Regions from separate parts of the Streptococcus sp. SCPM-O-B-15294 (M123) genome, predicted to be linked through region 2. Evidence: predicted binding sites of a transcription regulator. Region 2 holds the regulator's gene; the other holds the start of a gene.

Region 1 (15,845 bases), on a different contig from region 2:
GACCAATTTTTCTAGATAGTCTCTTCCTAAGGACTGACCGATGGAGCGTGCAAAGAGTAATTCCAGCAAGCGAAAGGCTTGGGCCTGCTTTTCTTTATCATCTGTCTCTTGAACCAAGCGAGAGACCAGTAAGTAGACATGCGGATCTGCTTTTAGACAAGCTGCGACGAAACGCTCACACTCCCTCGCCAGATCGAAAAAGGATGTATTCTGAGCGAGAATTTGAGCCTCTTGGAAACCTTGACTAAAGTTGGCTAACAGATCTGCTTGTTGAAGCAAGAGACCTTCCTGAAGGAGATATTCTTTTAGAAAATCTTGGTTTTTTGGAAAATGGACCTGCTGCGCCCGACTTTTTATGGTCGGGAGAAGCAGCTGCTCATCTGCTGTCAGCAGAAAGATATGAACTTCACTCTGAGGTTCTTCAATGACCTTGAGGAGGGAATTGGCCGCATTGACATGCATCCGGTCTGCATCACAAATGATAAAGACTTGCTTGGATCCTTCGTAGCCTGACTGAGAAAAATGCTGGATCAAATCCCGGATCCGATCCGTTTTGATGATTTGATTGACCGGTCGGACAACCGTTACATCTGAAAATTCATCCTCTTCAATCAAGCGACAAGCTCGACAAGTCCCGCAGGGCCAAACACCCTTCTTATCCGTACAAAAGAGACTTTGGGACAAGAGCTGGGCCATCTCAAAACTTCCAAAATCTCCTGTAAAGAGATAGGCGTGGCTCAAGCGGTCTTGTTCTAAAATAGCTTGGAAGCGATCGACTAACTGAGGTTGAAGTTTTTGCACTTGTTCTAACTTCATTCACTGATCTCCAAGACTTCTTTCAATAATTGCCAAGCATCCTCGACCACCTGGTCAAAAGGTTGACTGGCATCAATTTTCACCACACGTTGCGGTTCTTTTTCGAGGATGGCCAGATAACCTTGACGAACTTTCTGATGGAGACTGAGGCCTTCTAGATCCAAGCGATTGACTTCACGGCTAGCATTTTTAGCAATTCGAGCCAACCCTTCTTCTACATCGATGTCAAAATAGAAGGTCCGATTGGGTTTCAGACCATCAGTCGCAAATTGGTTCAACCATTCAATATCTGCTACTGCTAATCCACGCCCAAAGCCTTGGTATGCTACCGAACTGTCGATAAAACGATCCATGATAACTAGCTTCCCTGCTTTCAAAGCTGGAAGGACACGTTCTGCCAAGTGTTGGCGACGACTGGCGATATAAAGAAGCAATTCTGTCTTGGGATCCATTTCCGTATGGGATGGATCTAGAATGACCTCGCGTATTTTTTCTGCTATTTCGACGCCCCCTGGCTCCCGCGTGGTAATATAGGCAATCCCTGCCTTTTCCAAGCGTGGTAGCAAGGCTTCTAAAACGGAGGATTTCCCTGCACCTTCTGGGCCTTCAATTGAAATTAATGTTCCCTGTTTCATTCTCTTATCTTAACTTTCTATACTCATTTCTCTAGCATGCATCACTTCTTTTTATTTTACCAAAAATAGGGGTAAAAATCCTGTCCGAATTCGTGAAAATTGATGAAAATTATTTCCTATTTTTCATTTTTTTTGGTAAAATGTATGGTGAAAAATGAATAGGAGAACGAGCATGTTTAAGGCAAAAAATATTCTGGCCATTATTTTTGGGGCTGGCATTTTTTCTTTTGGAATCTTCTTTTTAGTCATTCCATTTCACTTTTATGAGGGAGGGGCTACAGGGATTACCCTGATCACCTACTACCTCTTTAAAATTCCCGTTTCGGTCATGAACTTGGCGATCAATATCCCCCTCTTTTTCCTGGCCTGGAAATTACTGGGGCTCCGATCTCTCTATCTCAGTCTGATTGGAACCTTTTCGGTTTCTTCTTGGATGGCCATCTTCGAGCTGATCCCCAGAAGTCATCAAGTTCAGAATGCAATCTTTACGGCTCTTGATGGAGATATCCTTCTGGCCTGTATCGGATCAGGGGTTATCCTTGGAACTGGACTAGGGATTATCTTCAACGCTGGAGGCACTACAGGTGGAACCGATATTGTCGCGCGTATCTTTAACAAGTACACGACGCTTTCCATGGGACGCCTCATGTTGATTGTGGATGCCATCGTTTTGACAACTGTTTTGATCGTCTTTAAGGACTTCCGAATTGCAGCCTACACCCTCCTCTTTATCCTGATTGACACCGTCGTCATTGATATCGTCGGTGAAGGAGGTTTTGCAGGAAAAGGATTCCTCGTGGTTACATCTAAACCGGATGAAATTGCCAAACAAATCACGACTGATTTGGGCCGAGGAGTCACCTTCATAAACGGCATGGGCTATTATAGCCAACAAGAAATGAAGATTGTCTACTGCGTGGTCTCACGGAATGAAATGAAACAAATGAAAGATATCATCAATAAGATCGATCCATTCGCCTTCATTACCATTACAGAAGCTCACGAAATCCTGGGAGAAGGATTTACCTTGGATACCAACAAGCAACCCATTGCTCGCTAAAACAAAGAGCCTGAGAATATCTCAGGCTCTTTCTTTATTTAAAAGGCTTTTGCAGATGTACGACTAATTTCATCCACACGAATACCATTTTCTTCAAATTTCTTCTTGATGACTTCCGTATTGGTAATGCCATCAATTTGAACTTCGATAACCACATGATCGTCTTTGGTTGGGATATTGACTGTATTGGCGATGTTATAGCCTTCTTCTACAATCAAATGAATGATTTGTTCTAGAACACCAACCTTATCTTCTGTCACAAAGCGAACACGAACTCCTTCTTCTCCATAACCGGATACTTCGAGGAAGGCACGGAAAATATCACGGTCTGTGATGACACCGGATACTTGGTCATTGTCTACAACCGGAAGAATTCCCACCTTGTTCTTATACATGAGATAGGTCGCATCTTCGAGGCTGGCAAATTTAGAGACAGTAATGACATCACGAAGCATGACATCTTTGACCTTTGTCTTGTTCAACAGATAGTTCATCTCAAAAATAGACAAGCTTGTTGCTTTAGATGGACTTGCTTCTGCAATCGTGCCCTCTGTCACCAAGCCGACCAATTTGTCATTTTCAATGACTGGCAAGCGGTGTAAGCCTTGTTCCCGCATCAAATCTGTCGCATGAGCAATTGTTGTATCTGGACTAATATACACTACTTTACGGGTCATAAAATCTTTAACAGCCATAATCATTCTCCTATGCTTTTCTTAGTTTTATTATACTTGATTTTAAATATGATTTCAAACGCTTTCAGCAGTTTTCTCTTGTTTTCAAAATTTAGAAAAATCAAACAAGAGAGGGAAAAAAGAAAGGCCTTTTGACCTTTCTTTTTAAGCATCTAACGAATCTTAGAAATCTTATCCACCAAGGTAGGCCTTGCGGACTTCTTCAGAGGCTAAGAGTTCTTTTCCTGTTCCGGACAGAACGACTTTCCCTGTTTCCAAAACATAACCGCGGTCTGCAATAGCAAGCGCCTTGTTGGCATTTTGCTCAATCAAGAGAACGGTTGTTCCTTGTTTTTGAATATCTTGGATGATATCAAAGATTTCTTGGATAAAGATTGGGGCCAATCCCATGGAAGGTTCATCCAGAAGCAAGAGTTTTGGCGTCGACATGAGGGCACGACCCATCGCAAGCATTTGTTGTTCCCCACCAGATAGGGTAGCTGCATCTTGGTTCTTCCGTTCTTCCAACCGTGGGAAACGTGAGAAGACTTTCTTCAAGTTCGCTTGATTTTCTTCTCGATTTTTTTTCAAAAAAGCTCCCATTTCCAAATTTTCCATAACGGTCAAGCCTGGAAAGACATGGCGGCCTTCTGGAACTTGAGAGAGTCCCGCAGCTACAATTTTTTGAGCCGGAACCTTTTGAATCTCCTGCCCCAAAAACTCGATTTTCCCAGCACTTGGACGCACCAAACCTGAAATGGTACGAAGAATAGATGTTTTCCCAGCACCATTGGCACCGATCAAGGATACAACTTCCCCTTCATTGACTTCGAAACTGACATCACGGACAGCCTGGATCATGCCATAGTGTACAGAAAGATTTTCAACTTTTAACATAGACATTAGGCTTCACCTCCCAGATATGCTTCGATTACACGTTTGTTGGACTTGATTTCATCCGGCGTACCATGGGCAATCAAGCGACCATATTCCAATACATAAATCCGTTCTGTTACTTCCATGACCAAGCTCATATCGTGCTCGATCAGCATGATCGTAATATTAAATTCTTTTTGAATGCGACGGATCAGTTGGGTTAATTCTGCTGTTTCTTGAGGGTTCATCCCTGCAGCAGGCTCATCCAAGAAGAGGATCTTGGGTTCTGTAGCAAGGGCACGAACGATCTCCAAGTGACGTTGTTGTCCGTAAGCTAAGTTTTTGGCCAAGGTATCTGCTTCTTTTTCCAAACCAAAAATCGCTAACAATTCAAGGGCTTTCGCTTTCAAAGCTTCTTCATTCTTGTAATAGCTTGGCAAGCGGAAAAGACTAGCAAAAACATGTGGTTTGTGGTGATTGGCAAAGGCAATCAAGACATTGTCCAAAACGCTCAAATCTTTAAAGAGACGAATATTTTGGAAAGTCCGTCCCAGACCACCAGCAGCGATTTTATAAGGTGCTTTACCATTTAGTAGCTGACCATCTAAGGTAATGGTCCCTTCACTTGGTTCATATACCCCTGTTAGGAGGTTGAAGAGGGTTGTTTTTCCGGCACCGTTGGGGCCAATCAAACCAACCAATTCCCCTTCATTGAGTTCCATGGTCACATCCCCAACGGCTGTCAAACCACCAAAGTTTTTTGTTAAATTTTTTACTTCAAGAAGTGCCATTAGTTAGCCTCCTTTTTTGAGAATAGTTTTTTCAAGCTAAATTCCCATGTTCCAAGAAGACCACCTGGGCGGAAGAGCATTACGAGAATCAAAGCTAATGAGTAAATGATCATACGTACGCTTGAGAAGTCTTGAAGCACCATGTTCAAGATCCCCAAGACGATGGCTGCCACAACTGTTCCTGACATCGATCCCAAACCACCGAAAACGACAATAATCAAGACATTAATGGTATTGGTGAAAGAGTAATCTTTAGGAACAACAGAACCGATAAAGCCGGCTTGAAGAGATCCAGCAATCGCCGCTGTGATCGCACCGAAAACAAAAGCAATGACTTTAACTTTGGTCGTATTAATCCCAACAGATTCTGCGGCGATTTCATCTTCACGAACAGAAAGGGTAGAACGCCCAATTGGACTGCGTAAGAAGTTGATGGTAAAAATGGTCGTAATGACAACAAAGATGTAAACCAATTGCCAGGTTGTAAAAGCTGGTAAACCAAGGATCCCCGCAGCACCATTTGTTAGAGTACCACCATTGACGATCAAGATCCGGATGATTTCTGAAACCCCAAGTGTTGCAATCGCCAGGTAGTCTCCTTTCAACCGAAGGGTTGGAACCCCAACGATCAAGGCAACGATACCTGCGATCAAGGCACCTAAAACCATAGCAGCAAAGAAAGCACCATAGGTTGGTGATTTAGAACCGAGAATGGCTACAGAGTAAGCACCAATCGCCATAAATCCAGCATGTCCGAGCGAGAATTGACCTGAAAAACCAACGATGAGGTTCAAACCAACAGCAAGAATGATATTAATCCCGATTTGTTCCAAAATTTGGATATAGAAGAGGTTGAGGACACCTGCTGCAACCAAGACTTGGATCAAGGCAAAACCTGCGACCAAAAGACCAAGCCAGACTAAATTCACTTTTAAATTTTGTTTCATGGCTTACACCTTCTCTTTCACATTTTTACCGAGGATACCTGCAGGACGGATGAGCAAGATCACAATCAAGATGGCATACACAATGGCATCACGGAAGTCTGAGAGACCGATCGCTGTAGCGAAGGTTTCCAACAAACCGATGACAAATCCACCTAGGGCCGCACCTGGAATGATTCCGATTCCTCCAAGAACGGCTGCGACAAAGGCTTTGATCCCTGGTGTCATCCCCATCAAAGGCTCGATCGAGTTGTAATACAAACCGATCAAGACACCACCAGCACCCGCTAAGGCTGATCCCAATGCAAAGGTAAAGCTGATGGTCCGGTTGACATTAATCCCCATCAATTGAGCAGCATCACTATCAACAGAAACAGCCCGCATGGCTTTCCCCATCTTTGTCTTTTGAATAATAAATTGAAGAGCGACCATCAAGAAAATAGACACTCCTAAGATCATCAACTGAATGTTGGAGATTGAAATAGGACCAAAATTGTAACGAACAGTTTCAATGACTTGCGGGAAGGAACGGGTATTAGCCCCTACAAAAAAGACCATCCCATATTCGAGCAAGAAGGAAACCCCGATGGCTGTGATCAAGGCTGCAATCCGAGTTGAATGACGAAGCGGACGATAAGCCAAGTATTCAATCACAACCCCTAAAATAGCTGTCCCAACCATAGCTAGAAGCAAGGCTACAAAGAAGTTAACTTTCAATGAGTTCAATAAGAAATACCCCATAAAGGCACCTACCATGTAGATATCCCCATGGGCAAAGTTGATCAATTTGATAATTCCATACACCATGGTATAACCAAGGGCTAAGAGTGCATAGACACTTCCCAAGATTAGACCGTTCACTAATTGCTGGAGCATTTGAACCATCCTTTCTAACAATAAAGAGCGAGGCCAGGAATTTTCATTCTCCCAGCCTCTTGTACAAACAACAAATGATAATTAAGGTTTAACCGATTCAACTGACTCAACTTTACCATCTTTTAAGCCAATCATAAGTGCAGATTTAACCGGATTATGGTCTTTGTCAATAGACATTGTACCAGTAACACCTTCAAAGTCTTTCAACTTCGCAAGGTTATCTTTCAATTCAACAGAGTTCTTAGCACCTTTAGATGCTTCTGCAATCATGTAAACTGAATCATATGCCAAAGCTGCAAACATTGAAGGTTCTTCGTTGTATTTCGCTTTATAAGCTTCTACGAATTTCTTGGCTTTATCAGTCATTTCACCTTCAGTAGAGAATCCAGCTACGTAGTAGATGTCTGTAGCTGCAGCAGGTGTTGCTTGTTCAACGAATTTTGCATCGCTAAATCCATCACCACCGATGATTGGTTGTTTGATTCCCATACCACGTGCTTGGTTTACGATTTTACCAGTTTCAGTGTAGTAACCTGGAAGAACAATAGCATCGAAGTCTTTATCTTTGATTTTTGTAAGGGCAGCTTGGAAGTCTGTGTCCTTAGATTGGAAAGTTTCTGTCGCTACGATTTCACCTTTATAAGATTTCTTAAAGGCTTCAGCAATCCCTTTCGCATAGTCAGATGAGTTATCGTAGTAAAGAACGACTTTCTTCGCTTTCAAGTTCTCAGTTGTGTATTTTGAAATGATTTGTCCTTGGAAGCTATCGATAAAGGTAGCACGGAAAAGGTAATCTTGACCTTTTGTCAAATTATCTTGTGTTGCTGATGGGGTTACCAATGGAACACCCGCTTTACCAGCATTCGCAACCGCTGCTGCAGTGGCACCTGAAGTTGCAGGTCCTACAAGAGCGTTCACTTTTGATTGAGTAACAAGGTTTGTTGTAATGGTAGCTGCTTCCGCTGTCTCAGATTTGTTATCTTTATCTGTAACAACAATCTTCTTACCATCAGCACCCCCCTTAGCGTTGATTTCATCAACGGCCAATTGAGCACCTTTTTGTTCAGCACTACCGTAGGCTGCTACTTCACCAGTTTTTTCAAAGTTAAAACCGACTTTTAGTTCTTTGCCGATTTCGTTACCAGTTGTGTTTGAACCTGAAGTTGAAACTTCACCACAAGCAGCAAGAAGAGCGACACTTGCAATGGTTAAAAATGAAAGAGCAAATTTATTCTTCATTTGTAATAATCTCCTTAAATAATTCTTAAAATAAATACATATTAAGAATATACCGAATTATCTGAAAATTGTCAACATAAAAAACGCAATCGATTAAATGATTGCGTTTTCTACTTGCGTCTCTTCCTTCTGACGATGCAAACTTCCTACAAAATCACGATCCAATTCTTGAATATGGCAAATTTGAACCTTCTTTACAAAGCGTTCTTTTTTTAATTGTTGCATAATTTCAAGAACTTGAGGACTATCGACATAGACCTGGACATAACGCATTTTTTTGGAATGATAGATCACATCCCCAATTTCCTGCAATTTCTTTGCATCTCGGTTATAATATAATTTTACAATTAAGCCTGTTCTAGCTTGCTTCTCAAACATACACAATCCCTTTCTGCTTCTGTTACAAGTATAGCAAATTTCAGGTAAAAATACTATCTTTTTCTAGAAAGTGAAGAGTATCCTAAAAACCCTCTCCTGTCAAAGGAGAGGGTTGGATGGTTAAGATTTCTTATCCGAGATTGTTGTTAGCCATGATTTCATCGATGAAACCATAAGCTAAGGTTTCTTCTGCAGTCATCCAATTATCCCGTTCCGCATCAGAGTGGATTTTCTTGATGGTTTGACCTGAATTTTCTGCCAAGATTTTTTCTAATCTGTGACGTGTTTTCAAGAGGTGTTCTGCTGCAATGGCCATATCCGTTTGTTGAGTACCGCCACCAGTACCACCCATTGGTTGGTGGATCATGTACTCAGCATTTGGCAACATGAAGCGTTTGCCTTTGGCACCACTTGATGCAATCACAGTCCCCATTGAAGCGGCCATCCCCATGACGATGGTCTGGACGTCTGATTTGATAAAGTTCATGGTATCGACGATTGCCAAACCTGCAGAGACAGAGCCTCCTGGCGTATTGATATACATATAGATATCTTTGGTATTATCTTGGGCATCCAAGAAGAGCAATTGGGCAATAATCGAATTGGCCATTTGGTCTTCGACCGGTCCTGTCACCATGATAATACGGTCTTTTAAGAGGCGTGAGTAAATGTCGTATGAGCGTTCGCCACGACTAGTTTGTTCAATTACTACTGGAATCATTCATTCATCTCCTTTTATCCATTATAACCGGCACCATCTCACGAGTTTCATCCGGTTGATTCGAGAGGCTAGCTCTCCTTCCATTCTTTATAAAAGCTATTATATCCCATTGGTCAACAAAGGTCAAATTTTTACTTTCCTAAAGATGGATTGGAAATGTGCTTATTTGGTACCAAACAAGCGGTCTCCAGCATCACCCAAACCTGGAACGATATAGCCGTTTTCGTTGAGTCGTTCATCCAAGGCTGCAGCAAAGATTTCGACATCCGGATGAGCTGTTTGAAGAGCTTCCACTCCTTCTGGTGCTGCAACCAAGCAGACAAACTTAATATGGCTTGCACCACGTTTCTTTAATGAATCCACAGCTAAGATTGCAGATCCCCCAGTCGCCAACATTGGGTCCACCACAAAGATTTGACGTTGGTCGATATCTTCTGGCAATTTCACCAAGTATTCAACTGGTTTCAAGGTTTCTTCATCACGGTACATTCCGATGTGACCAACTTTAGCAGCGGGTACCAAACTCAAGAGTCCGTCTACCATCCCGATTCCTGCACGAAGGATTGGAACAATCGCTAGTTTTTTTCCAGCAATCTGTTTTTGAACTGTCTTTGTGATGGGTGTTTCGATTTCTACATCTTCAAGAGGAAGTTCGCGCAAAACTTCGTATCCCATCAACATAGCAATTTCATCTACTAATTCACGAAAAGCCTTTGTAGAGGTATCAGTCCGACGCAAAATAGACAATTTATGCTGAATCAGTGGATGTTTAATAACTTCAAGTTTTCCCATTGTGGTTCCTTCTTTCTCTATATTCATCTTATTATATCAAAAAGGAAGAAAAAGGCCTACAAATATGCAAACCTTTTCTTTTCTTATTTTAATGACTAGCTTATAGCCACTCCTTGTACTTGCCAATATAATAGTGTTTGACCAGGGTGACACTTGCCATATAAAGGAAGAGAATCCCCGCTAGTAATAGGAAGTAAAGACTATTTAGTGGCGCTACTTTCAACAAGGAAGCCAGTGGGCCATATGGTAGGAAGGTCACAAAGAGGGCGCCCAATAGGGTCGTTGCCATGACTGCAAGGGCTGGCCGGCTTTGAACAAAGGGCAATTTTGGAGAGCGGAGCATATAGATGACCATAGTTTGGGACCACATGGACTCAATGAACCAGCCGGTTTGAAAGAGCATGATGAAGAGGCCCGCACTGTCTGCTCCATGGACATAGCCATAGCCTGTAATCATTGGTACGATGATAAAGTAGAGAGCGATAAAGGTCAAGATGTCAAAGACAGAGGAAATAGGACCAAACCAGGCCATAAAGCGGGTAATGGATTTCGCTTCCCAGATTCTTGGTTTCTTCAAGAAGTCCTTATCAACCCGGTCGAAAGGCAAGGCGATACAGGAAAGGTCATAAACCAAGTTTAAAACGATGAGATGGATAGGGGCCATTGGAAGGAAAGGAAGGAAAATACTGGCAAAGAGAAGAGAGAAAATATTCCCGAAATTAGAAGAAACGGTCATCTTGATGTACTTGGTCATATTGGCATAAACCTTGCGTCCTTCTACCAAGCCTTTTTCGAGGACCATCAAGTCCTTATCCAGTAGGATAACATCTGCTGTTTCTTTGGCAATATCGACAGCTGTATCAACCGAAATACCAACATCTGCCACTTTCATAGATGGTGCATCATTGATGCCATCTCCCATATAGCCGACCTTATGGCCATTTGCTTTCAGCTGCAAGATAATGCGTGCTTTTTGGTCTGGAGATAATTTTGCAAAAACGGTAGTGGTTTCTACTGCTTGGGCCAAGTCTGAATCAGAGAGACTGTCGATATCGCTACCCAGCAAAATGTGGTCAACATCCAGTCCCACCTTTTCACAAACCGCTTGGGTCACTTTCTCATTATCACCCGTAAGGATTTTAGTAGCAACTCCGTATTCCGCAAGGGTATTGATGGCTGGTGCTGCGGATGGTTTTGGTGGATCCAAGAAGGCTAGATAGCCCGTCAAGATCATGTCTGCTTCATCTGCCACTTCAAAGGCATAGCCTTCCTCAAGATTTGATTTGTAACTAACCCCTAGCACGCGCAAACCTTGTTCATTCAGCTGAGCCACCTCTGCCAAGACGTCTTCCCGCACTTGGTCTGTTAGGGGGATAATCTCATCCTTGTATTCTACATAGTTAGAGACTGCTAGCATTTCTTCCAAGGCTCCCTTGGTGACCATGCTCACGATTCCCCCCTCATCTTTGACAATGACACTCATCCGCCGGCGTTCAAAGTCAAAAGGCAATTCATCAATTTTTTGGAAGCTTTGGTCCAAGCCACTGACAATCTCATGTTTCTTAGCTTCTCTTTCTGTCCGGCTGATAATAGCGCGATCCATTAAGTTTTTGAGGCCGGTTTGGAAGTAAGAATTGAGATAGGCCCGACGAAGGACAGACAAATCCAAGTCCCCACGAATGTCGAGGGGGTATTCGAGTACAATCTCATCTTGGGTCAAGGTTCCAGTCTTGTCCGTACAGAGGATATCGATAGCTCCTAAGTCTTGAATGGCATTGAGTTTTTTAATGACCACCTTTTCTTTGGCCATGATAATGGAACCCTTGGCCAAGCTGGCTGTGATAATCATTGGGAGCATTTCCGGAGTCAAGCCCACCCCTACACTGAGGGCAAAGACCCCTGCTTCCAGCCAATCCCCATCTGTCAAACCATTGATAAAGAAGACGATGGGTACCATGACCATCATGAGTCGGATCAACAACCAAGAGATGGTGTTCATTTCTCGTTCAAAAGAGGTTGGTTCATCATAAGTATTGATGGTTTGCTCAATCGCTCCCATCATGGTTTCATCCCCAACGACCAAGACCAAGGCTGTTGCTCGACCTGAGATGACGTTGGTCCCCATGAAAGCTAGACTTTCACTCTCCAAAAGACTGTCCAGATTTTGGCCACTTGCTTTTTTCAAGCAGACTTTTTCGACAGCATCGCTCTCTCCAGTCAAACCTGATTGTTGGACGAAGAAGTCTCGAGAATCCAACAAGACCACATCCGCTGGGATCATGTCGCCTGCACTCAATTTGATCAGGTCTCCCACCACGATCTCATCAATGGGAATTTCTTCTTCTTTGCCTTCTCGAATGACCGTTGCTGTATTGACAATCATGCGAGAAAGGTTGCTAGCAGCCTTGTCACTTCGCAATTCTTGAATAAACCGAATCCCTCCAGAGAGAAGGACGAGAACGACGATGATGAGAGAGGTCGTTGGATCTTCCTCACCTGGTTTGGCTAACCAAACATTGGTCACCAGAGAAACAAGGGCAATGAGCAGTAAGATGACTGTGAAGGGATTGATGATGGATTCAACAATCCGTTTCCAGATAGAATCATCTTGCCCCTTTGTGAGGACATTTTCTCCATAGTTATCCCGGTTCTCCTCTACTTGGTCTTCCGTCAAGCCAGACCAGCTAGATTGATAGGTTGCTAAGGTTCTTGTTTCTGCATCTTGCAATGCAGCAATGAGTCTTTCTTTTGTTGTTTGCATTGGAATCTCCTTTTAAATCAGGAGCCAAACGCTTATAGAGTCCCGATGACACAAATCAGCGATTGGCTGGCTATGTGCGGTTCGGGATGATCGTCGATTTGTATCATAGTGTTCTCCTTTTCTACTTGATAGGTGAGAGGCTTCTTAAGCATAAGAAAAGAGCCCTCCCCTTTTACAGGTAGGACTCATTAAACTCGTCGTTTATTTTTTAATAAAAATTCTCAAAAAATAGACCGTCCAAGCTTTAGCTCCGCAAGGCAATGAAATGAGCTTAGTCTTGACCTTTGCGATCAGGACTGTTGACCAACGAGTAGTGTCTCCACTGCTTTGCGGTAGTCATCCGTATCCTTGTGGTAGCCTCACCTACCGTTATTCCCCTTGAGTATACTCCTCCCCTATAGAAAAGTCAACCCTTAAAATCAACCTTTTTTAGGAAAATTTGTTACGATCCGATCGACAATCTCTTGGACTAGGGTTTTCGGAGCTGCCACATTGAGGCGGGCATGTTGCTTCCCTTCTACTCCAAAGTCTGTCCCTTTATTGAGGATGACCTTGGCCTGGTCATGAAGTCGAGCATGGAGTTCTTCCTCTGACAAACCGTAGGCAGAAAAATCAAGCCAGAGTAGATAGGTCCCTTGCGGTTTCATCACACCAATGTCTGTCTGCTCACGCAAAACTTCTACAGTGTAATCGATATTTTCTTCCAAGACTTCCTTTAAGTCCTCTAACCAAGCTTTTCCATTCTGATAGGCGACTTCGGTGGCGATAAAGCCAAGGGCAGAAATTTCATGTTGATTGTTTCGCAACTGCCGAGCTTGGAAGGATTTTCTTAGTGCATCATTTTCGATGATGGCATAGGAATTTTTTGTACCTGCAATGTTGAAGGTTTTGGTCGCGCTTGATAAGACAAGGGTGAAGTCCTTAAAGCTTGGATCTACTGTATTAAAACATACGTGCCGATTTCCAAATAGCGCCAAGTCTTGGTGAATTTCATCTGAAACAAGCAAGACCCCATATTTTTGACAGAGGCGACCAATCTTTTCTAGGACTTCTCGTTCCCAGACGCGACCGCCTGGGTTATGAGGATTGCACAGGATGTAGAGCTTGACTTGGTGCTCCACAAAGTCTTTTTCCAATTGCTCAAAATCAATTTGGAAGAGTCCATCCACTTCTACTAAGGAATTAGTCACTAATTCGCGTTGATTGAGGCGGACGCTACGGGCAAAGGGTGGATAAACTGGCGTATTGATGAGAACAGCCTCGCCTTCCTTAGTGAAAGCCTGAATAGCCGTTGAAATAGACGGAACCACACCTTCCATAAAGACAATGGCTTCCTTCTCAAACACATATCCATGCTCTGACTTTTCCCAATTCTGAACAGCCTTGTAAAGCTCCTCGCTAGGATAGGTGTATCCGTAGACTAATTGATCTGCGTAATCTCGAATGGCTTGGCGAACCGCAGGCAAGGATTCAAAATCCATATCTGCAATCCAAGCAGGAAGAAGTTCTGGATCTTGCTCTGACTCCTTCCACTTGCTAGTATGATGCCCCAAACGATTAGGGACAGTCAAAAATTGTTCTTTTCCCATGATGGACTCCTATCTAGCCAATGCTTGTTCTAAATCCTCAATCAAATCCCGTGCATCTTCAATTCCGATGGAAAGGCGAAGCAAGTCATCCGTTAACCCATAGGAATGACGAACCTCTGCAGGAATATCTGCGTGGGTCTGTGTAGTTGGGTAGGTAATCAAACTCTCCACTCCACCCAAGCTCTCTGCAAAGGTAAAGACTTGCAAGTGGTTTAAAATGGTTGGAATCTTTTCTTGGTGGCTTACTTTAAAGGAAACCATGCCTCCCTTGCCGGTATACAATACTTCCTTAACAGCTGGATGCCCCTTCAAGAATTCCACTACCTTCTTCGCATTTTCTGTAGAGCGCTCCATTCGAAGGGCTAAGGTTTTTAAACCACGGATCAATTGGTAGCTGTCAAAAGGAGAGAGAACAGCTCCAGTTGTGTTTAAGTTATAAAAGAGTTGCTCATAGAGACCTTCATCATCAGTCACTACAACCCCAGCCAAAACGTCATTATGACCCGCTAGATACTTGGTCGCTGAGTGAAGGACGATATCTGCTCCTTCTTCAATTGGACGTTGGTAGATAGGGCTATAGAAGGTATTGTCTACAATCACTTTTGCCCCTTTTTCATGAGCGAGTTTAGCTAATTTCTGGATATCAAACTCCAGCATGAGTGGGTTAGTAGGTGTTTCAATATAGAGAATATCCACCTCTCCCTTCAATCCTTCTACCAACTCTTCTTCTGAATTTGCATAGGTAAAGAAAAAGCGTCCTTCTTGTTCCATTTGGTTGAACCAACGGAAAGAGCCTCCATAAAGATCTCTTACTGCCAAGACCTTACCGCCAACAGGAAAAATACTAAAGGCTAAGACAATGGCAGACATACCTGAGCTCGTCACCAAGGCATGCTCTGCACTCTCAATAGCTGCCAAGGTCTTTTCAGCGTTTACCCGAGTCGGATTCTTGGTACGGATATAGTCAAAACCAGTAGATTGACCAAACTCTGGATGCTGGTAAGTGGTTGAAAAATGAAGCGGAGTAATCAAAGCCCCTGTTGCTGGATCCGACTTGATTCCCGCTTGAGCTAGGATGGTGTTAATATTCTTTTTGTGACTCATACAAACCTCCAATGGACGTAAATTCAATTGTCTCTATTGTATCACTTCTTTAGATGATTCGGTTTTTCCTTTTTCAAGAGCTAGATATAGCTTCAAACTATAATAAAAAAAGAGGTGGGATAGCCCCAACCTCTATTGATTATGAAATATGAAATTTATTTCGAAGACTAGCTGCCTTGCTACCAATGAAGCGATCTAAGAAACGAAGACGAAGACCAAGGCCACCGTATACCACGATTCCAACACCACCAATCAGAGCTACATAAATCATGCTGGTCACTCGACCATTTGGTTTGATCACAAAGCCTAGGATAAAGCCTGCAACTAGGACCACCAAGAGCATGATCAAGGTGAGAATGGCTGTCAATAAGCTTCGTTTGAAGACTGTCTTGCGATTGAAATGGGTCACCAGATGAATTTCCTTGTACATAAGGACAATCGGAATCATGAGACCAATTGTAGTAGAAAGAAGAGGACCATAGGCTTTAAAGACATAAATGAACGGTACTTGGAGAATCAGTTTTACCAATACTCCATAACCAAAGTAAAGAATTGCCTTCCGATTTTGGAAAAGAGCCTGGATCATTGG
Region 2 (15,845 bases):
CACCTGAGTCTGGATGGTCCGGCGCAAAGGACGCGCTCCCATCTCTGGATCATATCCATGAGTCGCCAGCCATTTAAGAGCAGACGCTTGGAATTTCAGAGTAATACCCTTCTCTGATAGAGATTGAACTAGCGGTTTCACCATAATCTTGACAATCTCATGCATTTGGTCACTGGTCAAGCTATGGAAGACAACCTTCTCATCGATCCGATTGATAAACTCTGGTCGATAGGTCTTCTTCAACTCTTCAAAGATGCGTTTCTCCATATTGGCCTGGTCAAAGCGAATATCCTTAGCTCCAAAGCCAACCGTCTTATCATCTCGTAAAGCGGTAGCTCCCAAGTTTGAGGTCATGATAATAATGGTATTGGAGAAATCTACCTTGCGTCCCTTGCTGTCGGTCAAGACACCGTCATCCAAGACTTGCAAGAGAACGTTAAAGATATCTGGATGGGCTTTTTCCACCTCATCAAACAAGAGGACTGAATAAGGTTTGTTGCGGACTTTTTCCGTCAACTCGCCCCCTTCTTCATAACCGACATAGCCTGGAGGGGCACCGTTGAGACGACTGGCCGCAAATTTCTCCATGTATTCACTCATATCAAAGCGGATCAAAGCGGACTCGTCATCAAAGAGGACTTCAGCCAGCGCCTTCGCGAGCTCGGTTTTTCCGACCCCAGTCGGACCGAGGAAGAGGAAGGAGCCAATTGGCCGTTTGTGAGACCGAATTCCCGACTGATTGCGACGAATCGCTCGGCTGATACTTGAGACAGCCTGATCCTGACCGATCACGCGCTTATGAAGTTCTGCTTCTAATTCAAGGTATTTCTTAGCTGCTGTTTGGGTTAGTTTCTCCACAGGAATGCCTGACAATTGACTGAGCGTCTTCAGGATATCCTCTTCCTTGACTTCTAGCTGGTAGCCTTTTGGACTGGCATCTTCTTTTAGCAACTGAGCAACTTTTTTCCACTGCCCCTTGAGCAAGGCTTGATCGGCAGCTGTCAAGTCGGACTGAAGACCGGCTTGAGGCCCCTTGTTTTGCACCGTCGCTGCCGCTTCATCCAAGAGGTCAATGGCGGAGTCAGGTAAGAGGCGACTGGTCAAATAACGATTGGCATAAACAACAGCTGTCTCAATAGCCGCATCCGTAATATGAACACGGTGGTGACGTTCATAGGTCTTCTTGAGCCCTTGCAAAATCGCAATGCTATCTGCAACAGAGGGTTGCTCAATCAAGACCTTAGCAAAGCGGCGTGAAAGAGCGGCATCTTTTTCAATGTGTTTTTGGTATTCTTCTTGCGTAGTGGCTCCTACGGTCCGTAGGGTCCCGCGAGCCAAGGCCGGCTTCAAGATATTGGCCGCATCCAAGGTGGAGTCAATCCCAGAGCCAGAGCCCATAATGGTATGGAGCTCATCAATGAAGAGGATGACATGGCCATCTTCTTCAATATCATTGATGATGTTGTTCATCCGCTCTTCAAAATCTCCACGGAACCGCGTCCCTGCGACAACATTCATCAAGTCCAATTCTAGGACCCGCATTTTAGCCAGTTCCGTCGGGACATCTCCGCTGGCAATCCGTTGAGCCAAGCCCAAGGCTAGAGCGGTCTTTCCGACACCGGCATCCCCGACCAGGACTGGGTTATTTTTCGTTTTGCGGCTCAAAATCTGAATCATCCGCGAGATTTCTTGCCCCCGACCAATCACCGGTTCCAAACTGCCATTGCGAGCCATTTCTGTCAAATCTCGGGTGTAGTCTTCCAAACCACCGCTGGTAGAGGCTGGCATGCCCATCATATTTCCCATGGTTTGACGATTGGGTTGCTGGGCCCGATAGAGCGAACGAATGGCCTTGACAGCTTCCTTGTCCCAACCTGCTCGTTGTTCTAAGCTCTTCCGAAGCTCGACGATTTTAATGCCCTCTTCCTGATCATCATAGCGGAAGCCGACATACTCCAATACTTGAGAAGCCAAGGTTCCCCGCTCTAGTAATAGCGCCAAGAGGACATGCTCTGTTCCAAGACTTTTGGCATGGACTGCCTGGGCAATCTCTTGGGAACGTTTCATGATTTCTTCGACACGGAAAGAAAAAGGAAATACCTCATAGCGGCCATCCCGTTGGTAGACTTGACCCGTAATGTGCTCCGCTGCATCTTGAAAATCATCAATCTGCATAGGATAGTCACTTAAGACGGAACCAGCTACACTATAGGGATTATTTGCCAGGGCTACTAGGATATGCCAGGTATCTAGCGTTTGAGACTCAAAATGACCCGCCAAGATTTGAGCGGCTTCAATCGTTTCTAATAGGGCTTTTGAATAGTTCATAAGGAGATTACATTCCCTTTCTATCGACTTGTTGGATAATTTTTCGTAGGATATTGGCTCGTAAGCGATGGGCTTCACTTCCCAGAACCTCGTCTGTCGTCATCACTGACAAAAGCTCTGCCTCTCTCTTTGTAAGGAGTTTTTCTTCAAATAGCATTTGAAGGATATCGCCAAAAACAGTCTGACTGATTTGTTCTCCGATGCTTGCGCCAAGCTCTTTTAGCATCTGGTGTTGGTCTGAAAATTGGACCTTGCCAATCCGGATATAACCGCCACCTCCACGCTTGCTCTCTACGATATAGCCTCGACTTTCGGTGAAGCGGGTCTTGATCACATAATTGATTTGACTAGGAACAACTTGGAAAACATCCGCTAATTCGCTTCTCTTGAGCTCTGCGATGCCTGCTTGAGCCAGTAGCGACTTGATATAGGCCTCAATGCTATCTGATGTATTTTTACTTGCCATGATGCTCCTTTCTAACCTTTTCATTCTAGATAAGCTCTCTGCTTTTCAGAGGATCAAAAATGGTCTCATCATCCATGATGTCATTATTGACCTTATCTGACTATTATACAATTTTTACGCCTGTAAATAAAGCAAAGACTACGTCGAGATAGAAACTGAAGACCCCTTGTTGGTAGCCAGAAGGAGGCCAAAAAAGAGGCTAGCCGTTGCTAACCTCTTGTAATAGGGACTTTAGGATTTCCGACGAGCGTATTTCACTCTTCCGCCCAAGAAGCCTAAGCCCAGTAGTCCGATCCAGGCTAAGAAACTTGCCTTCTCTGATCCTGTCTGTGGCAGTTTTTCTTGGGACTGCACAGGGGCCGGAGTTACTGCTTCTACCTCAGGAGAAAGAGGAGTCTCTTTCGAAGCCGTCGGTTTCAAAATTGGAGCAATTCCACTTTCTTTTTTGTCTTCTGGAGGAAGGAGCGGTTTCGTTTCTTGTGAGTCTTCACTAGGACTTGTTGCTAGCGGCACATCCGGAATAATAGGAGCTTCTTCCGCTTCCTTCGTTCCGACTTCTGTGATCTGGTCCTGGGCCTCCACTTCGACGAAGGCATCGACTTCTGTCCGAATTTCTTTGCCTTCTTCTTGTCGGACCTCGATCAATTTCAATCGGCGTCCGACCTTCCCAGATTGAAGGATCCGGCTTTCGCCCTTGGCCAAGTCCTTGTTCTCACGTGTTTGACTCTCAAATGGAATCTCCTCTGCTTCGATGAGAAGTTCTGGTTTTTCAAGAATCAAATCCCGAACACCTTCTTCTGGTCGTGTCTGCGTCAGCGGTTCATAATTGTGAGCATCTCCTAAGATGGTTTCAAGGGCTTCGACTTGATTCACTGCAGCAACCAAATCTGGGCGCTCTTGATCCAACAACTGAGTCAAGTCCGTCAATTGTCCTTGAACCGTCGGTTTGAGCTCTGCTTTCAAACGATCGAGAGAAGTAGCCTTGATCTTTTCTACTCCTTCTCTGATGATCTGTTGCAACTCTTCTTGACTGAGCAACTGGCTATCTTTCCCTGATAGGATAAATCGGTCTACCTGGATGGCTCTGGATGACTGAGGGTCATTGAGAGCTGGATCCAGATGCAGGCGTAGCTGGTGGTAGCCTTTTGCTAGGCCTTGCAGATTGACCAAACTCTGGTCGAGTTTGCGTTGGTCTCCATAGCCACTGAAATAATGATCGCCTTCGATCTCATAATCATGGCCACGCCCTTCTTCGAAGGCCATTTCTTTTCCATCTAGAGTGACGCTGTAGAGACCATGGCTTGGGTCGACCACTCCTCGAACCTCCACACCTGTTCCCTTAAAGGTGATGGTCACTTCAATGTGTTTCTTGCCTTCCTCATCGGTCACTTGGTTAAAGCTAGACCAAGATTCTGTGCCATTTGAAAAGTCTTTGTTGTCCGTCTCATGGTGCCAACCTTGGCTATAGTGCAGTTTCGGATCTTGGTCATCTACTTCTTTGCGATTTTCTGGCAACTGGTCCTCGTTCATTACTTGGACTGTCAGTTCTGGAATAAAGCCGACTAGACTTCCTTGATCTGGATGCAACAATTTGACCTTAAAGTCATAGACATCGGTCGCTTTTCCTGCAAAATCAAGAGTTGGAACTTGGACTGTTTTTTCCGTCTCTCCATCTGCGAACTCAAGGGTGACGTTGGTATCTTTGTAGACCTTGCCATGAACCCCTGTTCCTGGTTCTGTGATTAATTTGAGACTGGCACTTCCTTTAGAGCCACCTTTTCTCTTGACAACGACTTGCGCTGGGTCGCCTTTCTTAACAGCTAGGGTTGGCTGAGCAAACTCAAAGAGACCCTTTTCTTGGTTATTGAGGGCATAAATCCCTTCCGTTGCGATCGCATCTCCCTTGCTATTGACCAAGGTCAAGGTATGGGAGCCTGCTGCCAAGTCCGGTGTTTCATAGACCTTTTGGCTGCGTTTGCGGCTTGGGCTTTTGGTATTGACCGTCGCTAGCTTTTGGCCATCGACATAGACATCCATTTCCCCATGACCAGGGTCGACAGTTGCGACCACATAGGCCTTGGTGCCTTCAAACTGATAGGTCACAGAAGCTCCCTTTTCCTTGGTCCACATAGAGGTGCCTCGGACGCCTTCTCCCTCTTCATTCCATTGGCTATTAGCTCGGTCAGCAGTCCGGTCAGAATGATAAGTCAAACCAAGCGGGTAACCATCGGTTTCTTCGATGCTAGCTGGGGTCTTATAGACAGAGACTCCGTTCAAGATTGGAGTAGCTTGGGCATCGGTGATGGACACCCGGATATAGCGACTATCAACTGGTTGCCCTTTGATCAAACGGCGGTATCCTACGGTTGAACCAGCCCCAAAAGGAACCCATTGACCATTCACAGCCACATCAATGGTGAAGCCAGAAATCCGTTGGCCTTTCTCGATCGTTTCCTTGAGCTCTACCACATCAAAGTGTTGCTCTTTTCCAAGATCGAGAACAAAAGAGCCGGTCTTAGCATCATCTGATGGTGCCCAACTGGTCTTTTCATCGCCATCTGTCAAATGGCTGGCCTTGTAGAGAGAGTTGCGTCGTGTCGAGTCAGCTTCTACCAAAGCTCCTGCCGCATAGTTCACACTGTAGAGTTGGTCCAAGGTCTGGCGTAATTCTTTCAAACGGGCCACATCGGCATCCGCAAATTTTCCGTCTTGATTCGGTGGAATATTGAGCAAGAGTGGAGTTCCACGGCCGACCGATTTGAAGTAAATGTCCATCAATTCGCGCAAGGACTTAGGCTCTTGGTTGTCATGGTAGAACCAGCCGGAGCGAATAGAAACATCCGCTTCTCCCACTGAGTATTGCTTCCCTTCTGGATCTCCGTGATTGAGGTAACTATTGGATGGATTGTTGCGGATCTTATCTGGATTGACCTTATGCCAAACTGGATCTCCAGCAATTCCCTTTTCATTTCCGATCCAACGAACATTGGTGGGCTCAGCTGAGAAGATGGCAATATCCCCTTGGGCCTTACGAATGGCATCAAACCACTTGTCGAAGGTATAGGTGACTTTTTGAGCCCCATCGCCACGCGCTCCATCCATCCAGACTTCTACGAACTTGCCCTTGTTTCCATATTTTGGATCTTCAAGGATTTCTTTGAGCTGGTTGAGATAGTATTCGTTGTATTGGTCCTCTGTATCCACATGGTAGAGTGGGCTGTGAGCATCCCAAGGCGAGAGGTAGACCCCCATATCCATGTCATACTTGCTGGCAGAAGCAGAAACCTCGGCTAGGATATCGCCTTTTCCTTCCTTCCAACCGCTTTTAGCAATGGTATGGTCGGTGTATTTAGAAGGGTACAAGAGGAAGCCATCGTGGTGCTTGACGACCATGATCGTCCGTTTGAAGCCCGCGTCTTTCAGAGTTTTGATCCACTGATCGGTATCCAGATGCTCTGGATAGAAATAATAAGGGTCTTCTTGTCCATCTCCCCACTCACGATCGTAGTAGGTATTCATCCCAAAGTGGATGAAAGCTGCTAGTTCTTCGCGGTGGTATTGCATTTGGGCCTTGCTTGGAAGCGGACCATAGTCTGCAATCTCAGGCTCCTCATCTGGAGAAGTGGCTGGTTGGCTTGTTTCTGTCCCTTGACTGACTGCGCGGTTTTCTTTCTCACTCGTTACGGGTGAGGAATTCTCTGATTCTTCTTGGTGCTCTTTCACAGCTTTTTCCTCCTTTCCTTGATCCCCTGCATTGCTCGTTTCAACCCGTTCTTCACGTGGTTCACTATTCTCAACTTGTTCCTCTGCGTAACTGGTAGTCACTCCTAAAAAACAGGTCGCTACAACTACCGAGCAGACGCCTACTGAGAGTTTACGTATGCCAAATCGATTTCTCTTTTCAAATAATCTTTTTCCCATATTCTATTCCTTTATGTCACCAGGTAAAGAGGGTGGGACTTCCCCATCCTCCTTTTTTTACCTGTGAACTTTTCACCGTTTTTTGCTAGTTTCTCTAGCTGTTTTACTTGGCCTTATTGGCTCTTTTTTTCTGATCGTCCAGCACAGCACTGGCAAGGCCCGCTGCTAAGATTCCAGCAACGAGGCTTGCGACGCTTTCGTCTGATCCTGTATTTGGTAAAGTCCCTTCGGAAACTGGAGCAGCTGAAACTGCTGGCGCTTGAACTGTTTTCTCGACTTCCTTCCCTGCTGCATCTGTCCCTTCCTGACGCACTGCTTTGACCTCAAGAGATGCTTGAGGAGTTGAGGTAGCTACTGGTCCTTCTGAGCCATGAGGATGTTCTGGGTTCGGAAGCGGTTGTGGTTCTGGTTGTGGCTGAGGCTGTGGCTCTGGTTGTGGAGTGTCTGGAAGCACTTCTTTCGTGCCCACCTCCGTGATTTCTGCCACTGGATCTAGCTCTACAAAGGCATCTAGTTCCTTCTGGCTTTCCACACCATTTTCTTGAGAGACTTCCACCAAGCGCAATTTGCGCCCTTTTTGACCTTCTTGAACCACACGTTTCTCACCTTTTGGAAGATCCGCATTTGGACGTTCTAAGCGTTCAAAGTCCATCTCTTCTGGCTCAATCACCAACTCTGGTTTGGTATGGACCAGATTCTTAACCCCTTCTTCAGGAATGGCTGAGCCTGTAGGTGCTTTTCCGGATAGAGAAAGTTGATATACTTTTTCGAGCTTGCCATCTTCTGAGACAACCTTGACAAGAACCGGAGCATTGGCACTTTTAGCATCGATGACCGTAACGGCTGTTCCATTCTTGCCTTGTGCTGAAACGATTGGACGTTCTCCCTCATACTCTAGATGATAATCTGTCACATCTGGTTTAAAACCTTCTAGGTCTTTGCCATTCACTTGGATCGTAACATCAGTTGTTGCCTGGGCCTCTTCTGTTGGGGCATAGGCGCTCAATTCAATGATTCCAATTCCTTTAAGATTTTCATCACGGACCATTCTTAAACGGATGGCTTTCGTTCTGGTTTCGTTGAAGCTGAGGTTAGAGATATAACCAGGCTCAAAGGCATAATCCAAGCTATAAGGAATTTCTTCCCAGTTTGAGGCTTGGTTAAATGGATGATCTGGAAGATTTTTCAAATTGCCGTAATCATCTGGGACATCAAAGTCTGGACCAATATAGCGTTCAAGAACAGTTTTCGTTGGCAGGCCTGTTTCCTGATCTGCAAAGAAGTCGACCGCTACTTTATTGACCAAACGCTCTGTTACTTGACCATTTTTCTTGAAGATGAGACCAGCAAACACTTCAGTTTGATCCGGTTCTCTCTTCCAGTTGGTCCAGCGATAGTATTCGTTGTAGCCACCATCATTGATGTAATCGATATAGTCGATTTGATTTGGATCGAGATCGTTGGTTTCACTAGCAAATGCTCTGGTATCCTCTGCATTGTAGTCACGGTTCACAGAGAGGATTTCTCCTGTCTTTTCGGACACCCGGACGGTCAGCTGAGCTGTCAGATCATAGCCGAGGACTTTTCCTTCTAACGTGAAGCTGCCTTCATGAGACAGCGCACCAGCTGGGATAGCCTGCCAGTCCACCGTAAGTTCCTTGCGTTCGTAACCTGTGTCCCCTTTGAAGTAGACACCTACTGTAGATGGTAGAACTAGATCTTGACCGACTTTCACAAAACGTCTGCCTGCTTCTACTGCTACTGGAGCAGCTTGTTTCAGTTTTTCTGCATCACTTGTGAGATGGAGGCGGTATTCTTGTAAGATAGTACCATCTTCTGCTTTATGGATGACACGGATTGGCTCACCTTCATGGACGCTTGGCACAACCGTTGCAAGACCGTGATGGCTAGCTGTCGCTTCCACTTGTGGATAAGCCCGATCACGCGCATCGATGTAGTAATCTGTCACACTTGGATTTACTCCTGGTAAAACCTCACCGTTGACACGAATGGTCACCTGGCTCTTTTCTTCTGCCGCAACCTTATTGGCAAATACCTGAATCTCTGAAATAGAGCTTCCACGTTTGCCTTCTGGTGTCTTCATGCGGATCCGAACGGCATAGGTGTCGACTTTATCAAAACTGAAATGATTCATCTTGCCAGCTGCTACCGGTTCTTCAACGGTTAGGTTGCTGACTTCTTTCCAGTTGGCTGGATTGTTAAATGGATGGTCTGTTTCGTCTTTGACGCGATTTGGATTGCTTGGAACAGTTGGGATTTGTTCCCCTGTATAGTACTCAATCACATATTCACTTGGAGCGCCAACGCCGTGGTCTTCGTGGAAACCAACATGGAGGTTGTCCACTGCTCGCTTGGTCAAGATACCAGAATCCCCAAACAAGATACCAACAGAATCTTCCGCATTGTCACGGCCCCAGTTGGTCCAACGGTTAGCTGGAGCATCGGTAAAGGAGATGACCTTATCATTGACCTTAGCAACTGGATCCGCATCGTTAGAGTCACTTGCAAAGGCGAGTGGCAAGACTGATCCTGTCCATTGCTCTGCTACATTGGCTCCCTTGACTGTGGTGCTAGAAACACGAATATGAAGACGGGTTGGAAGGTTGGTTCCTTCTACACGGCCTGCTATGACAACTTCTCCTTCTTGGGCCAAGAGTTGCGGATCGACTGCATCCCAGGCCACCTTGGCAGCATAGGTCTTGCCATTGGAGTGATAAGTCCGCACGCTTTCTGGAAGGGCTGGTTTTTCACCAACTGGCGTTGTCGTGCTGACTTCTTCTACAGCGATAATGCCTTCAACGGTGACTTGAGCTTGGGCTTCTTTTTCCACACCCTCTACATGACCTGTGACTGTAAAGCTATGGTAATCCTTGACTTGATCTGCTGTCACGGCATCCCAGGTCACACGTTTTTCTTTCGGGAATCCCTTGTCATACTCGACCAGGACTGTCTCTGGAAGAGCTGGCAAAACATTTCGATCCGTACTAATCCGTACAGGACGCACCTTGACAACCGTCTTTTCTTCAGGATTTGGCGTGATGGTAAAGGTTAATTCCCCTGTTTTTCCTTGGAAGTTGGCTTCTAAATGAACCAATCCTGCTTCCCTTAGTTCCAATCCTTTCTTGCTTGCGACTGCTTTTCCTTGGCTACCAGCTGTTGTTGCCACATCGATTTGATCTGCTTGGAGGCTAGCCACACTGCCATCTTGGTAATGAGCAATGACTTCAAGTGGCACCGTTTGATCTTCCTTGAGTTCTTGCCCTTCTGGCAGACGCAATTCTAGGCGCTGGATCTGTGGACTTTCTTCTTGGAATTGTACCACATAGGTCTGTACTGCTCCCGTATCCTTAGCAGTTACAAAGATTTGAGCTTTCAAACCATTTTCACGGCTAGCTTGTAAGACTGTCACTTGGGCATTTTCTGCACTTGCTGTGACTTGACCAGGCTCTTGCCCATAAGCCAATGGGCGGAAAATAGTATGGTTGCCACTACCAAATTTTGGAAGAGCTACTCCATCTAGTTGCACGGTTGGTTTCTTAGCCTTGGCTACATCTCCTCCTGCAACCACTAGAGTCGCTTGGACGGCTTCCCCATTGCCTAGGAGTCCTGTCGCTTTCAAGCGTGCTCCTGGTGTGGACAACTGATCTTCTTGACCAGCTTCCAAGGTCCATTGATCAACTTCATAGCTAACTGTCCGGCCATCTGTGAAGACCAATTGCACAGTCTTATCCACTGTCGCTAGATCTGCTCCCTGTGGGATTTGTTTGATGACTGGAAGAACTTGCTCCACACCGATCACATCGACCAGAGCTTCGACCGTCCGTCCTTGAATATGACCGGTCACACGGACTTGGCCAGCACGACTATAGTCTGCCACATCCCATTCAACGGCTTCTTCTTGAGCCTTGCCATCGCTATAAACAACAGATACGTGACTTGGAAGTTCAGGATTTTGTCCCAAGTACACTTGAGTCCGAACCGGTTCGACTCCCAAGACAGAGCGTTCTTCCTGGTCCTTCTTCCCAGTAAAGAGGCTGACTTGGTCTGACTGCAAGCGGTCTGAGTCTGCGTACAGGGTAAAGGCACCTGCTTGCTCCGTTGATTTGACAATGACCACCCCTTTGCCGTTAAAGGCTCGACGTTGCCATGAGCCATCTTCCTGTGCTTTGTAGCGTTCACGGCTGGCTTGTTCCCCGTTGTCGACACCGACAATTTGGCCTTGCCCATGCAGATGGAAATGCACCAAGTTATTGGCAGTTGGAACCACACGGCCTGCTTCATCGACGATTTCGTAGGTAATATAGGTCAAATCTTTGCCGTCCGCTGCAATCGCGTGTTCTTCTTTCAACAAACGGACACCGGCTGGCTTCCCAGCTGTTTCAATCTGATCGCGGGCAATCACTTCTCCTGCTTCGTTGCGGGCAATAGCTTCCACCTTACCTGGCACATAAGGAACCAACCACTCTAGATAGAGTTCATCCGGATTTGCCCCTTCTTGGTAAGTCCGGCCATCTGCTGTGGTCTTCTTGGTAAAGGTCTTGACCCCTTGTGATTCCCCATTGACAATCAATTCCACACTGTGGGCATTGGAGAAGGCACGAACAGGAATCCGACCTTCTTCATCCATGACACGATTGGCTAATTCTGGATTGTCCCAGTTCCAATGTGGCAAGAGATGGACCATTGGATGTTTCTCAGCTGACAACCATTGACTTTGGTAAAGGTAAAAATCATTCTTTGGAAGGCCGGCAGTATCGACAATACCGAAATAAGAACTTTTCACAGGTGTATCATTTTGGTTGTGCCATGGGGTTGGCTCACCGATATAATCGGTACCTGTCCAGATAAATTGACCTGCATAGCCGGCATGATCGCGGTCGAAGGTCCAAGAGGCTGTCGCTGTCCGACCCCAACCAACCCGGTCATTGCCGTAGTCTGATTGTTCATAATGCCGGTCTTCTTGGTTGCTACCGACCCATTCTCTTTCAGGGTGGTAGTATGAACCCCGTGTCCGCGTTGCAGAAGAGGTTTCTGATCCATAAATGAGCCAGTTTGGATGTTTAGCGCGTAGGCTTTCATAGTTGCCCTCTGAATAGTTAAATCCAACCGCATCGAGCTCTGCGGCTACCTTTTCATGGCCTCCTGAACCATCACCAAAGCGGAATTTATCAGCTCCCATGGTGACATAGCGGGTTGCATCCACTTCCTTGATGGTCTTGACGAGACGACGAACGGTTGCGACAGACTTATCCGATCCATCTGCTTCACCGACTTCGTTACCGATTGACCACATCACAATAGAAGGATTGTTCTTACCTCGCTCTACCATGGTCCGAAGGTCATAGTCAGACCACTTATCCCCTTTTCGAGCTTCTGGATGTGTTGCATCCTTTTCAAAGAATCGACCATAATCGTATTGTTTCTTGCCACCATACCAGGTATCAAAGGCTTCTTCTTGGACCATCAAGCCCAACTCAGCCGCAATTTGCAAGGTTTGTTCACTCGCTGGGTTGTGGGTCGTCCGGATGGCATTGACCCCCATGTCCTTCATCTGTTTGAGACGGCGGTATTCAGCCTTGTAATTTTCCTCAGCTCCGAGGGCCCCATGATCATGGTGAAGGGAAACACCGTGGAATTTCGTAGCCGCTCCGTTAAGGAAGAAGCCACCTTCTGGTGTCCAGTTGAGATAGCGATAACCAAAGCGTTCCTTTTGCACATCGACCAATTGCGAATCCCGATAGACCCGTGTATACAGAGTATAAAGGGCTGGGTTATTGGTTTTGACATCCCAGAGGGTTGGTTTTTCAACATGAAGGGTATGAGACAGGTTGATCTCTTGACCAGCCAAAACGGATTGCACTTCACTGCGCACCTTTTCACTGACCACTTGACCATTTTGATCGACGATTTCGTATTCCGCATAAATACTATGGGCTTGATCATCTTGGTTGACAATACGACTCTTCACAAGAGTATCGACTGCCCCATTCTGTTGTTCTTCTAATTTTGGACTGGTGATAGTAGTCCCATACTTAGCCACATGAACCTTGTCCGTCACACTGAGTTTGACATCACGATAAATCCCACTCCCAGAATACCAACGACTACTTGGTTGTTGGTTGATCACATGAACCGCGATGGTGTTTTCACTTCCATCCGCATTCAAATAAGGGGTAATATCATAAGAAAAAGCATTGTAGCCATTTGGATAATGACCCACAAATTGTCCGTTGACATAGACTTTGGAATCCATGTAAACTCCACCAAATTCCAAGCGGACTTTCTTATCTAGATCTTTATCATCCAAGCGGAAGGTCTTACGATACCAAGCATCCCCACCGTTTAATTGTCCCCCTTCATTTTGAGCCGGAGAATTGTGATCGAAGTCAAAGAAGATTGACCAATCGTGTGGCAAATCTAATTTTTTCCAGTTTTTGACATCCACCTGGCGACCTTCTGCACCAGGAGCAGCATTCAACTTGAAATACCAGTCCTTGTTAAAGTCTCGTTCGCGATCTTGCACCATGTCCTCCGCTACTTGTTTTTGATCCTTGGTAGCCTCTTCAGTAGCCCCAGCAGAACGTTCACTTGTTTGAGGTTCCACCTGTGGCTTTTCGATTTCGCTCTCATTTCTTTCAGGAGTAATCACAGCAGGCGCCTCTAAAGTTGTTGAAGCTTTATCACTTGTCCCAACCTCTCCATTCGTCACCTCTGACGCTTCCCTTGTAGCTGTCATCTCCTCTTCTGTTACAGCTCTTCCTTCTTCTTCAGCTAAGACAGATGGAGCTCCAAAAAAAGAGACACCGATTAATACAGAACAAGCTCCAACCGCGAGCTTGCGAATACTAAATACACTGCGCTTTTCAAAAAAAGACTTTCCCATATTTAACCTCCTCTTGGGATTTTTAACAATGTAAGCGCTTTCTAAAATGCGTTTGCAAAAAAAAGAAACTCTACATTTTAACTATACCAAAAGTTGAAGCTTAAACAAGAGAGCTAGCTAAGAATATATAGTTTGTACTGAAAGAACTATACTTTGTCGAACTGATTTTTATTAGCAAAAATAGCCTTATCTGGAGAATTAATCTATACTAACAGTTCTTTCATATACGAGAACTTGAGAAAAGAATCGTAAGAATGATCCCAATTTAATATAAAGGATTCGAGCCCCCTCTATTTCCATGCCTTCAAAAGAAATTCTACTGTTTGAAATAGTTGTCATTCTAGCAGAGATAAGGTAGAATGAAAAGGATGAATTGAAAGGATGACACATGAACTACATTATTACTTTTTTAATCTCCATGATTCCTCTGGTAGAACTTCGTGGAGCCGTTCCCTACGCCATCTCTAGCGGAATTCCTCTTTGGCAAGCCCTCCTGATTGGGGTCATTGGCAATATGCTTCCTGTTCCTATTATTTTCTTTTTCGCTCGCCATATCCTGGAGTGGGGTAAAGAAAAGCCTCTTATCGGGAATTTCTTTACTTGGTGTCTCAACAAGGGCCATCGTGGAGGACAAAAACTAGAAGAAGCTGCAGGGGATAAGGGAATCTTTTGGGCCCTACTCCTATTCGTCGGCATTCCCTTGCCAGGAACTGGAGCTTGGACTGGAACCCTCGCCGCCTCTATTCTAGATTGGGACTTCAAACGGAGTGTTCTTGCTGTCATGCTGGGGGTTGTCCTAGCAGGCCTCATTATGGGATTTCTCTCACTCCTTTTTGGATTAGATACCTTTGCGCATTAAGAATAAAAATAAAAGCATGGTATCTGATTAGGAAATACCTTCTTCGATCCTTTCCTTATGTGAGTACGGACGTCAGCGAACTTCTACGAAGTTCCATGACTAAATCAAGATACAAAGGGCGTCTGCGGATAAAGTCAAAATAGGAAGTTTGACGATGAAACTTTAGATTCTAGGAAAACTTATCTTTTTGACACAATCCGCAGCCCGTGTTCAATTTGTTTTGAACCCATTCGCTTTTCAAATTTTAGGCTCATGCTAAAACAGTTCCCCGAACTGTTTTACTCCCAAAACTCCCGAGTGCTTGAAACAGCAATGTTTCAAGCACTTTTCTCACGGCGGAAAGTCTCAGTATGTATTTGAATTAATTTTCAATCAGAATATCTCCGTTATTTTATGAATTATAAATTTCTAATAGTTAGAAAATGCCTTAAACAAATGTCTTAGGTACCTTCCTTACAAAAAAAAGAGGTTTCCATCGAAACCTCTTATTTTTTATTCTTAGTTGTTAAGAGCTGCTGCCATTGTAGCTGCAACTTCTGCTTCAAAGTCATTTGAAGCTTTTTCAATACCTTCACCAACTTCAAAGCGAACGAATTCAACAACTGAAGCATTTACTGATTCAAGGTAAGCTTCCACTGTCTTGCTGTCATCCATGATGTAAACTTGTGCAAGAAGAGTGTAGGCTTGGTCAACTTTTGTGTTGTCCAAGAAGAAGCGATCCATTTTACCTGGGATGATTTTATCCCAGATTTTTTCTGGTTTACCTTCAGCTGCCAATTCAGCTTTGATGTCTTCTTCAGCTTGAGCAACCACTTCGTCAGTCAATTGAGCTTTAGAACCATACTTCAAGTGTGGAAGAGCTGGTTTACCAACCATTGCACGGCTTTCGTTGTCTTGGTCGATCACGTGGTTCAATTGTGCCAACTCATCTTTCACGAATTGCTCATCCAATTCTTTGTATGAAAGAACAGTTGGTTTCATTGCAGCGATGTGCATTGAGATTTGTTTAGCAAGTGCTTCGTCTCCACCTTCGATCACAGAGATAACACCGATACGTCCACCGTTGTGTTGGTAAGCACCGAAGTGTTGTGCATCTGTTTTTTCAAGCAAAGCAAAACGACGGAATGAGATTTTTTCTCCGATTGTAGCAGTTGCAGATACGTATGCTGCTTCAAGAGTTTCACCTGAAGGCATTGTCAAAGCAAGAGCTTCTTCGTTGTTAGCTGGTTTACCTTCAGCGATGACTTTCGCTGTTGCGTTTACCAATTCAACGAATTGAGCGTTTTTCGCAACGAAGTCAGTTTCAGCATTTACTTCAACTACTGCTGCAACGTTACCGTTCACATAAACACCAGTCAAACCTTCAG

Evidence for each region. Region 2 encodes CtsR, which represses protease genes until heat stress. Its sites were predicted from a motif close to TTGGTCAAAAAAGGTCAAANA; they were not measured.
Region 1: a site for CtsR is predicted at 9,120-9,140, ahead of AC3E8G_RS08355 (ATP-dependent Clp protease proteolytic subunit). Genes of this name have one in related genera too.

The regions. Positions count from the first base shown of each region.
Region 1 is NZ_JBYQGU010000013.1:18,810-34,654, forward strand. Features, by position in the region: gene AC3E8G_RS08305 (DNA polymerase III subunit delta') at 1-816, opposite strand, end outside; gene tmk (dTMP kinase) at 813-1,451, opposite strand; gene AC3E8G_RS08315 (YitT family protein) at 1,624-2,511, shown strand; gene AC3E8G_RS08320 (CBS domain-containing protein) at 2,550-3,206, opposite strand; gene AC3E8G_RS08325 (ABC transporter ATP-binding protein) at 3,378-4,088, opposite strand; gene AC3E8G_RS08330 (ABC transporter ATP-binding protein) at 4,088-4,852, opposite strand; gene AC3E8G_RS08335 (branched-chain amino acid ABC transporter permease) at 4,852-5,799, opposite strand; gene AC3E8G_RS08340 (branched-chain amino acid ABC transporter permease) at 5,803-6,672, opposite strand; gene AC3E8G_RS08345 (ABC transporter substrate-binding protein) at 6,754-7,911, opposite strand; gene AC3E8G_RS08350 (DUF2129 domain-containing protein) at 8,005-8,289, opposite strand; gene AC3E8G_RS08355 (ATP-dependent Clp protease proteolytic subunit) at 8,420-9,010, opposite strand; gene upp (uracil phosphoribosyltransferase) at 9,173-9,802, opposite strand; gene mgtA (magnesium-translocating P-type ATPase) at 9,903-12,563, opposite strand; M-box (ykoK) riboswitch at 12,787-12,941, opposite strand; gene AC3E8G_RS08370 (MalY/PatB family protein) at 12,983-14,152, opposite strand; gene AC3E8G_RS08375 (cystathionine gamma-synthase) at 14,162-15,256, opposite strand; gene AC3E8G_RS08380 (putative polysaccharide biosynthesis protein) at 15,396-15,845, opposite strand, start outside.
Region 2 is NZ_JBYQGU010000001.1:4,475-20,319, reverse strand. Features, by position in the region: gene AC3E8G_RS00065 (ATP-dependent Clp protease ATP-binding subunit) at 1-2,328, opposite strand, end outside; gene AC3E8G_RS00060 (CtsR family transcriptional regulator) at 2,336-2,794, opposite strand; gene AC3E8G_RS00055 (alpha-L-fucosidase) at 3,026-6,715, opposite strand; gene AC3E8G_RS00050 (Ig-like domain-containing protein) at 6,819-13,619, opposite strand; gene AC3E8G_RS00045 (COG2426 family protein) at 14,008-14,478, shown strand; gene tsf (translation elongation factor Ts) at 14,977-15,845, opposite strand, start outside.